Regions from separate parts of the Xanthobacter variabilis genome, predicted to be linked through region 1. Evidence: riboswitches for the same ligand, from Rfam matches in the RefSeq annotation. Region 1 holds a riboswitch; the other holds the start of a gene.
What was found. Region 1 has a riboswitch for cobalamin ahead of V5F26_RS14375 (CbtB domain-containing protein). Riboswitches for the same ligand answer to the same signal wherever they lie in the genome.
Positions count from the first base shown of each region.

Region 1 (3,297 bases):
GTGTCCGCGCGCCAGTCGGCATCGGCCAGCGCCGCGCGCCCGATGGCGATGGCCGGGCCATTCACCGCCCAGGGGCCGGCCAGCCCCCGCAGCCGCGCCGCCAGGGCTGAGCCCGTGACCGCGAAGCCCAGCCGGACACCCGCCAGGCCATAGAATTTGCCGAAGGAGCGCAGCACGACCACGTTGTCCGTCCGCAGTCCAAGCGCAGGCAGCAGCGAGAGCGCGGGCTCGGCATCGCCGAAGCTCTCATCCACCACCAGCAGCGAAACCTGCCCGGCCAGGGCGGAAAGCGCCTCGGGCGTAAGACGGCGGCCGTCGGGATTGTTAGGGTTCACCACGACGGCAAGATCGGCCCCGGGCAGGGCCGCCATGTCGCGGGTGGTCTCGACCGACCAGCCCATGGTGTCGAGCGCGGCGGCGTGCTCGTTGTAGGTGGGGCCGAGCACCCGCGCCCGGCCGGGTGGCAGCAGGCGCGGCATCAGCTGAATGGCGGCCTGCGCTCCCGAAAGGGCGACCACATGTGCCCGTGTGCGGTACGCCGCCTGCGCCACCGCCTCCAGCGCGGCGATCTCGCTCGCGGCGGGCAGGGCGGCCCAGGCGTGGGGCGGCAGCGCCGGCACGGGATAGGGGCAGGGGTTGATACCCGTTGAAAGGTCCAGCCAGTCGCCCGCGCCATATTGGGCTTGCGCCCGATCCATATCGCCGCCGTGATCGCGCATGTTTCGTCTCTGAAAAGCCGCAGCCCCGCCTGCGCGGGCCGCATGCGGGGAGCGCCTCTGCTAGAGCATTTCGCCGTGCCGCGAAACGGCTCCGATTTCGTTTGTAAGCGCGGCCTTTATGAGGGTGGCGCGTTGAGGCCGCGCAGGGCCCAGCGGCGCCCATCGCAGCGCAGCGCGGTTCGGCTGAGGGGCTCGATATCCAGCCGCCAGAAGGCGTCCGGCGGTGAGCCGAGGGTGTGGAGCACGGCGGCGCGGATCACGGCGGCATGGGTCACGCACAGGGTGTGCCCGCGCCCCGCCATCTGGGCGTTGAGCCAGGCGCCGACGCGCGCTTGCAGCTGAGCGCGGGATTCTCCCCCGTGGGGAACGGCGTCCGGCGCCGAAAGCCAGAGGGCGGCGGCCTCCGGTTCGCGGTCGTGAATGTCCCGCAAAGCGCGGCCCCGCCACTGCCCAAGGTCGAGCTCGCGCAGAGCCGGCTCCACCGTGACGTCCTGCGCCAATGCCGCCGCCGTCTGCCGCGCGCGCAGCAGGGGGCTGGTAAGGCAGCGGTCCACGCGGCCCAGGCCCTCGCGCAGCACGGAAAGGGCGGGCAGCGCCGCCGCGTCCAGCGGCTCGTCGATGGGAAAGGCCATGGGCACAGCGGGTGTGCTCGGGCCGTGGCAAAGCAGGGTCAGGCGATGCAGCGAGGGGCCCTCCGCCGGAAAACGGGCATCGCAGGCGAAGCCATCGGTTGACAGCCGTCAACTGCGAAGCCTAGCTTGGCGCGTCGTTTGCGGGATTGGAAGCCGGTGTGAGTCCGGCACGGTCGCGCCACTGTAACCGCGATCCTTCGGGATCCGGAAGTCAGGCCTAATCCCAAACGACCATATCCGCCCAGTGGGACGCGCCATCCCGGGAGTGCACCATGTCTGACATTATCCTGAAGCCTGTAGCCCGGCCCGCGCCGATTCCGGTGGCGGAGATTCTGCCTTGGGCCGTATTCGCGGGCCTGATCCTGCTCCTTGCCATCTATTTCGTGGGTGCGGAGGAGGGGGCAACCTCGTTGATCTCGGGCTCCTACGTCCATGAATTCGTCCATGACGGACGCCATCTGCTCGGCTTCCCCTGTCACTGAGGCGCATCATGGTCGGAAATCTCTTGCTCCGCGGCATGATCGTCGGTGCCGTGGCGGGGTTGCTCGCGTTTGGATTCGCGCGGGTTTTCGGCGAGCCCGCGGTGGATCACGCCATCGCTTTGGAAGAGGCTGCGAGCCAGGCCAAGGGCGAGGCGCCCGAGCCTGAGCTGGTGAGCCGCGACGTGCAGGCCGGATTGGGCCTGTTTACCGGCGTGGTCACCTTCGGGGCGGCGCTTGGCGGTTTGTTTTCGCTCGCCTTTTCCTTCTCCTATGGCCGGCTCACGCCGCTGGGCCCGCGCGGGGCGTCCGCCCTGCTCGCCGCCGTGGGCTTCGTGGCGCTCGTCCTGGTGCCGGGGCTGAAGTTTCCGCCCACGCCACCGGCGGTGGGCAGCCCGGAAACGATCGTCGCGCGCACCCAGCTCTTCTTCACCATGCTGGCCCTGTCGCTGGCGGCAGTGGCCGTCGCGGTGGCGGTTGCGCGGCGCAGCTGGCGACTGGGGGCCTGGAATGCATCGCTGCTGGGCGTTGCGGTCTATGCCGCCCTGGTGGTGCTCATTGACCTCGCCCTGCCGGGCGTGAATGAGGTGCCGGAGCAGTTTCCCGCCCTGCTGCTGTGGGACTTCCGCATTGCTTCGCTGGGCATGCAGGCCATTCTATGGGCAGGGCTGGGCCTCGGCTTTGGCTTTGTGGCGGAGCGCTATCTGGCGAGCCTGCGGCCTGAGCGGCGGATCGCTTCGGCCTATGCCGCCCGCTGATGGGCGCGATGTGATGGGGCAGGGCGCGCGCGGGCGACGCTGGGTCGTCCGTGCGTGCGCGGTTCTGCTGCTGGTCTGCATGGGCCTTGGGCCTGATGGGGCGAGCGCGCATCGCGCCGTCGATGCGGGCACGCTCGCCGCGAACGGTCTGGTCATCCCAAGCCTCACCCATGGCGAGATGGCGGTGGTGGCGCGTCATGCGGGCGCCATCCGGGCCCTCGCCGGAAGCCAGCAGCGCACCGACCCCACGTTCCGCCGGCTGGCGAACTTCGCCGCCCTGCAGCGCACCTATTGCTTCTGGGGGCTGGTGCCGGGCAGCCTCACCGATGAGGATAATCCCTTCAATACCTGTCTCCACGCCTATCTCGGCGCGCTCCGCGCATTGCTTGTGCATATGCAGGAGATGCCGGGCGAGAGCGGCGAGGCGCGGGTGCTGGTCGGCCGGATCGAGCAGGAGATGGTGGCGAGCGAGGCGGCATCGAGCCTCTGTCGCAGCAGCGGCGCCGACTTCAACACCGCCGCCCTGATTGTTCCCGAATGGCGTGATGTTCTGGGCTATCCGCCCACGCTGCTGACCTTCGCCGGCCTCGCGCTCATGGTTGCCGCTGGTGCGTGGGGCGTATTTGGCATTCGGACCGCTCCCCCACGACGGCACGGCTGAGCCCGGGTTCCTGGCCCGGACCCACGCCTTTCACCGGCCGTGCACGAC
Region 1 covers NZ_CM195533.1:3,294,040-3,297,336, reverse strand. The annotation lists gene cobD (threonine-phosphate decarboxylase CobD) at 1-719, opposite strand, end outside; gene V5F26_RS14380 (histidine phosphatase family protein) at 836-1,387, opposite strand; adenosylcobalamin (AdoCbl) riboswitch at 1,472-1,622, shown strand; gene V5F26_RS14375 (CbtB domain-containing protein) at 1,624-1,833, shown strand; gene V5F26_RS14370 (CbtA family protein) at 1,842-2,588, shown strand; gene V5F26_RS14365 (hypothetical protein) at 2,575-3,249, shown strand.

Region 2 (3,297 bases), 650 kb from region 1:
GCCCGGTGAGCATGCCTTTCACCGGCTTGGATGTGAGGGACTGGGCATAGCGCCACCACTCCACCGTCATCGGGCGCGGGCGCGAGACGTCGCCGAAAATGATGGGAGGGCGCACGCAGCGGGAGCCGTAGCTCTGCACCCATCCATGCCGGGTGAAGGCGAAGCCGGACAATTGCTCGGCGAAATACTGCACCATGTCGTTGCGCTCGAACTCGCCATGAACGAGCACGTCGAGGCCGATCTCCTCCTGCCAGCGCACGGCGCGGGCGGTTTCCTCGCGCAGGAACTGGCCATAGGCCTCCTCGCTCAGCGTCCCCTTCGCATGGGCGGAACGGGCGTGGCGGACCTCGGCGGTCTGGGGGAACGAGCCGATGGTCGTCGTGGGGAAGAGCGGCAGGCCGAAGCGCTGCTTCTGCGTCTGGGCGCGTTGGACGAACGGGCTCAAGCGGTGGGTCATGGCGGGTGAGACGGCGGCGGCGCGTGCCTCAACGGCGGCATCGTGAACCTTGGGCGAGGCCCGGCGGGCGGCTGCGGCCGCGGCCGAGGCATCAAGCGCGGCCTTCACCTTGTGCCCCTCGCCGGAAAGGGCGGAGGCGAGCACGCCGAGCTCGTCCATCTTCTGAAGCGAGAAAGAGAGCCAGGACTTCAGGTCGCGATCCAGATCGCCCTCCAGCTCCAGGTCGATGGGCACGTGCAGCAGCGAGCAGGAGGGCGCGATCTGGATGTGGTCGGTGCCGCGCCGGGAGACGATGGCCTTCAGCCGCTCCACCAGACCGGGCAGGTTCGCCCGCCAGATGTTGCGCCCGTCAATGGCGCCGAGCGACAGCACGAGCCCCCGTGGGGCCCGCACGGCGACGGTTTCAAGCTGTTCCGGCGCGCGGGCAAGGTCGAGGTGGAGGCCGGCGACGGGCAGGGAAAGGGCGGTGTCCAGATTGTCGTCGAGCGCGCCGAAATAGGTGGTAAGCATGATCTTCAGGTGGGGCAGCGCCCGCGCGAAGGCGGCATAGGCCCGGCGCAATGCGTCGCGCGTCGCCTCGTCGAGATCGAGCACCAGGCACGGCTCGTCCATCTGCACCCATTCCGCGCCATTGGCCACCAGCCGCCGCAGCATGTCGGTGTAGACGGGCAGGAGATTGCCGAGCAACAGCAGCGGATCAAGGCCCGGCGTCTTCGACTTGCCGAGCTTCAGGAAGGTGACGGGACCCAGCAGCACGGGGCGCGTCTGATAGCCCAGCGCCTTGGCCTCGCGGTATTCCTCAAGCGCCTTGAGCGAGGCGAGGGTGAATCGCTGGTCAGGGGCGAATTCCGGCACCATGTAGTGGTAGTTGGTGTCGAACCACTTCGTCATTTCCTGGGCCGGCACGCCGTTGCCCTCACCCGCGTGTGCATGCCCGCAGGAGCCAGCGGCTCGCGCGCCCTCGCTGCCTCGCGCCATGGCGAAATAGGTGGCGAGCGGAACCGGGCCGCCGCTCCAGCCATACGCTGGTGGAATGGCGCCCACCATCACGGACGTGTCGAGCACCTGATCGTAGAGCGAGAAATCGTTGGACGGGATGATGGAGACGCCGCGAGCCTTCTGGCGCGCCCAGTTCTGCGCGCGCAGAGCGGCGGCGGTGGCCAGGAGATCGGCTTGAGAGGTTCTGCCCGCCCAATGGCTTTCAAGCGCCATCTTCAGCTCGCGGCGGACCCCGATGCGCGGCGTGCCGAGTGTGGCGACGGGAATGGTGGATGACATCACGGCTGCAAAGCCCTTCTGCTGTGGGCAGGCCGTGACGGCAGGCGTGAGGTCCCCGCGCGGCGACAGCCGGTGGAGCCTGCAGCGCACACCGGGACACCCCGCCCGAGGACGATTTTGCCGGGGCAGGTCTCCTGGCTCGCGGGTCGTCACCTGAAGTCCGCCTTCCCGGGCTCGCGCCCAGTGACGTGAATGGACCTCGGCTCGCCGCTGACAGTTGCGGGGGCAGCGCCGGCCTTACACCGGCTTCCCTCTTAGCTCCGGCACCAGAAGGCAGGCCGGAGAACCTCGACATTGGAAATCTGTCCTGCGACGGCTCTCCTGTCAAGGATCATATAAGGACATGCTTATATCGTAATTTATCGCTCTCCGGCCGCATAGGGTGCGAAGACGCTGCGGTTTTCGTCCACGGCGAGGGGGCGGCCGATGAGGGGGAAGGCGCGCTGCGGGCAGGCGGGGCGCTCGCACACCTTGCAGCCCGCGCCGATGGGGGTGGCGGCGGCGGGATCGTCCAGCGCCAGCCCGCGTGAATAGACGAGCCGCCCCCCATGGCGGATGTCGCAGCCGAGGCCGATGGCGAAGGTCTTGCCCGGAGCTCCATAGCCGCCGGTGCCGTGGTGCACAGTGCGGGCGATCCACAGATAGGCGCGCCCGTCCGGCATCTGCGCCACCTGGGTGAGGATGCGCCCCGGCTGGGCGAAAGCCTCGTAGACGTTCCACAACGGGCAGGTTCCGCCGACGCGGGAGAAGTGGAAGTCGGTGGCCGATTGGCGCTTGGAGATGTTGCCGGCGCGGTCCACGCGGATGAAGAAGAAGGGCACGCCCAGCGACCCCGGCCGCTGCAGCGAGCTCAGGCGGTGGCAGATGGTTTCGAACCCCACCCCGAAGGCCCGACCCAGCCGCTCGATGTCATAGCGCTCCCGCTCGGCCGCGGTCAGGAAGGCCGCATAGGGCATCAGCAGCGCGCCCGCGAAATAGTTGGCAAGGCCGATGCGCGCCAGCGCCCGCGTTTCCTTCACTCCGCGCGCGGCTTCGTTCGCCAGCCGGTCGATGAGCGGGCCCTGCTCCAGAAAGGCGAGCTGGGTGGCCATCTGGAAGGCCCGCTGGCCGTCCTCCAGCCCACGCGCGAGGCGCAGCACCCGCTCGGCGGGCAGGAAGCGGCGCTGGCCTTCATCCTCCACCCGCGCCACTCGCACGCCGTGGTGGGCCTCCAGGTGGCGGGCAAGGCCTTCCGCCATGTCTCCGGGCACCAGTCCCGCGCGCTCGGCCAGTTGTTCGGCCGACTCATCCAGATCAGAGAAGTAATTGTGGTGGGCGTAGAAGAAGTCGCGCACCTGCTCGTAGGGCATGGGCGTGGCGAGCGTGGCGACGCCGCCGGAGCCCAGGCCCAGTTCGCCGGCCATGGCATCGGCCCGCTCCAGCGCGTGGCGCCAGCGCCGGTTCAGCGCCACCACGGCGCGGCCCAGGGCAGGCATGGCCGCGGCCACCTCCTTCAGCTCCGCAAGGCTCACCTGCTCGCCATTGAGCGGATCGGTGAAGACCTCGCGCAAGTCGGCGATCAG
Region 2 covers NZ_CM195533.1:2,648,356-2,651,652, forward strand. The annotation lists gene metE (5-methyltetrahydropteroyltriglutamate--homocysteine S-methyltransferase) at 1-1,735, opposite strand, end outside; cobalamin riboswitch at 1,843-2,041, opposite strand; gene V5F26_RS11415 (short-chain fatty acyl-CoA regulator family protein) at 2,095-3,297, opposite strand, start outside.
Region 2: linked by a shared signal. The riboswitch ahead of metE (5-methyltetrahydropteroyltriglutamate--homocysteine S-methyltransferase) and the one ahead of V5F26_RS14375 (CbtB domain-containing protein) in region 1 are both predicted to bind cobalamin.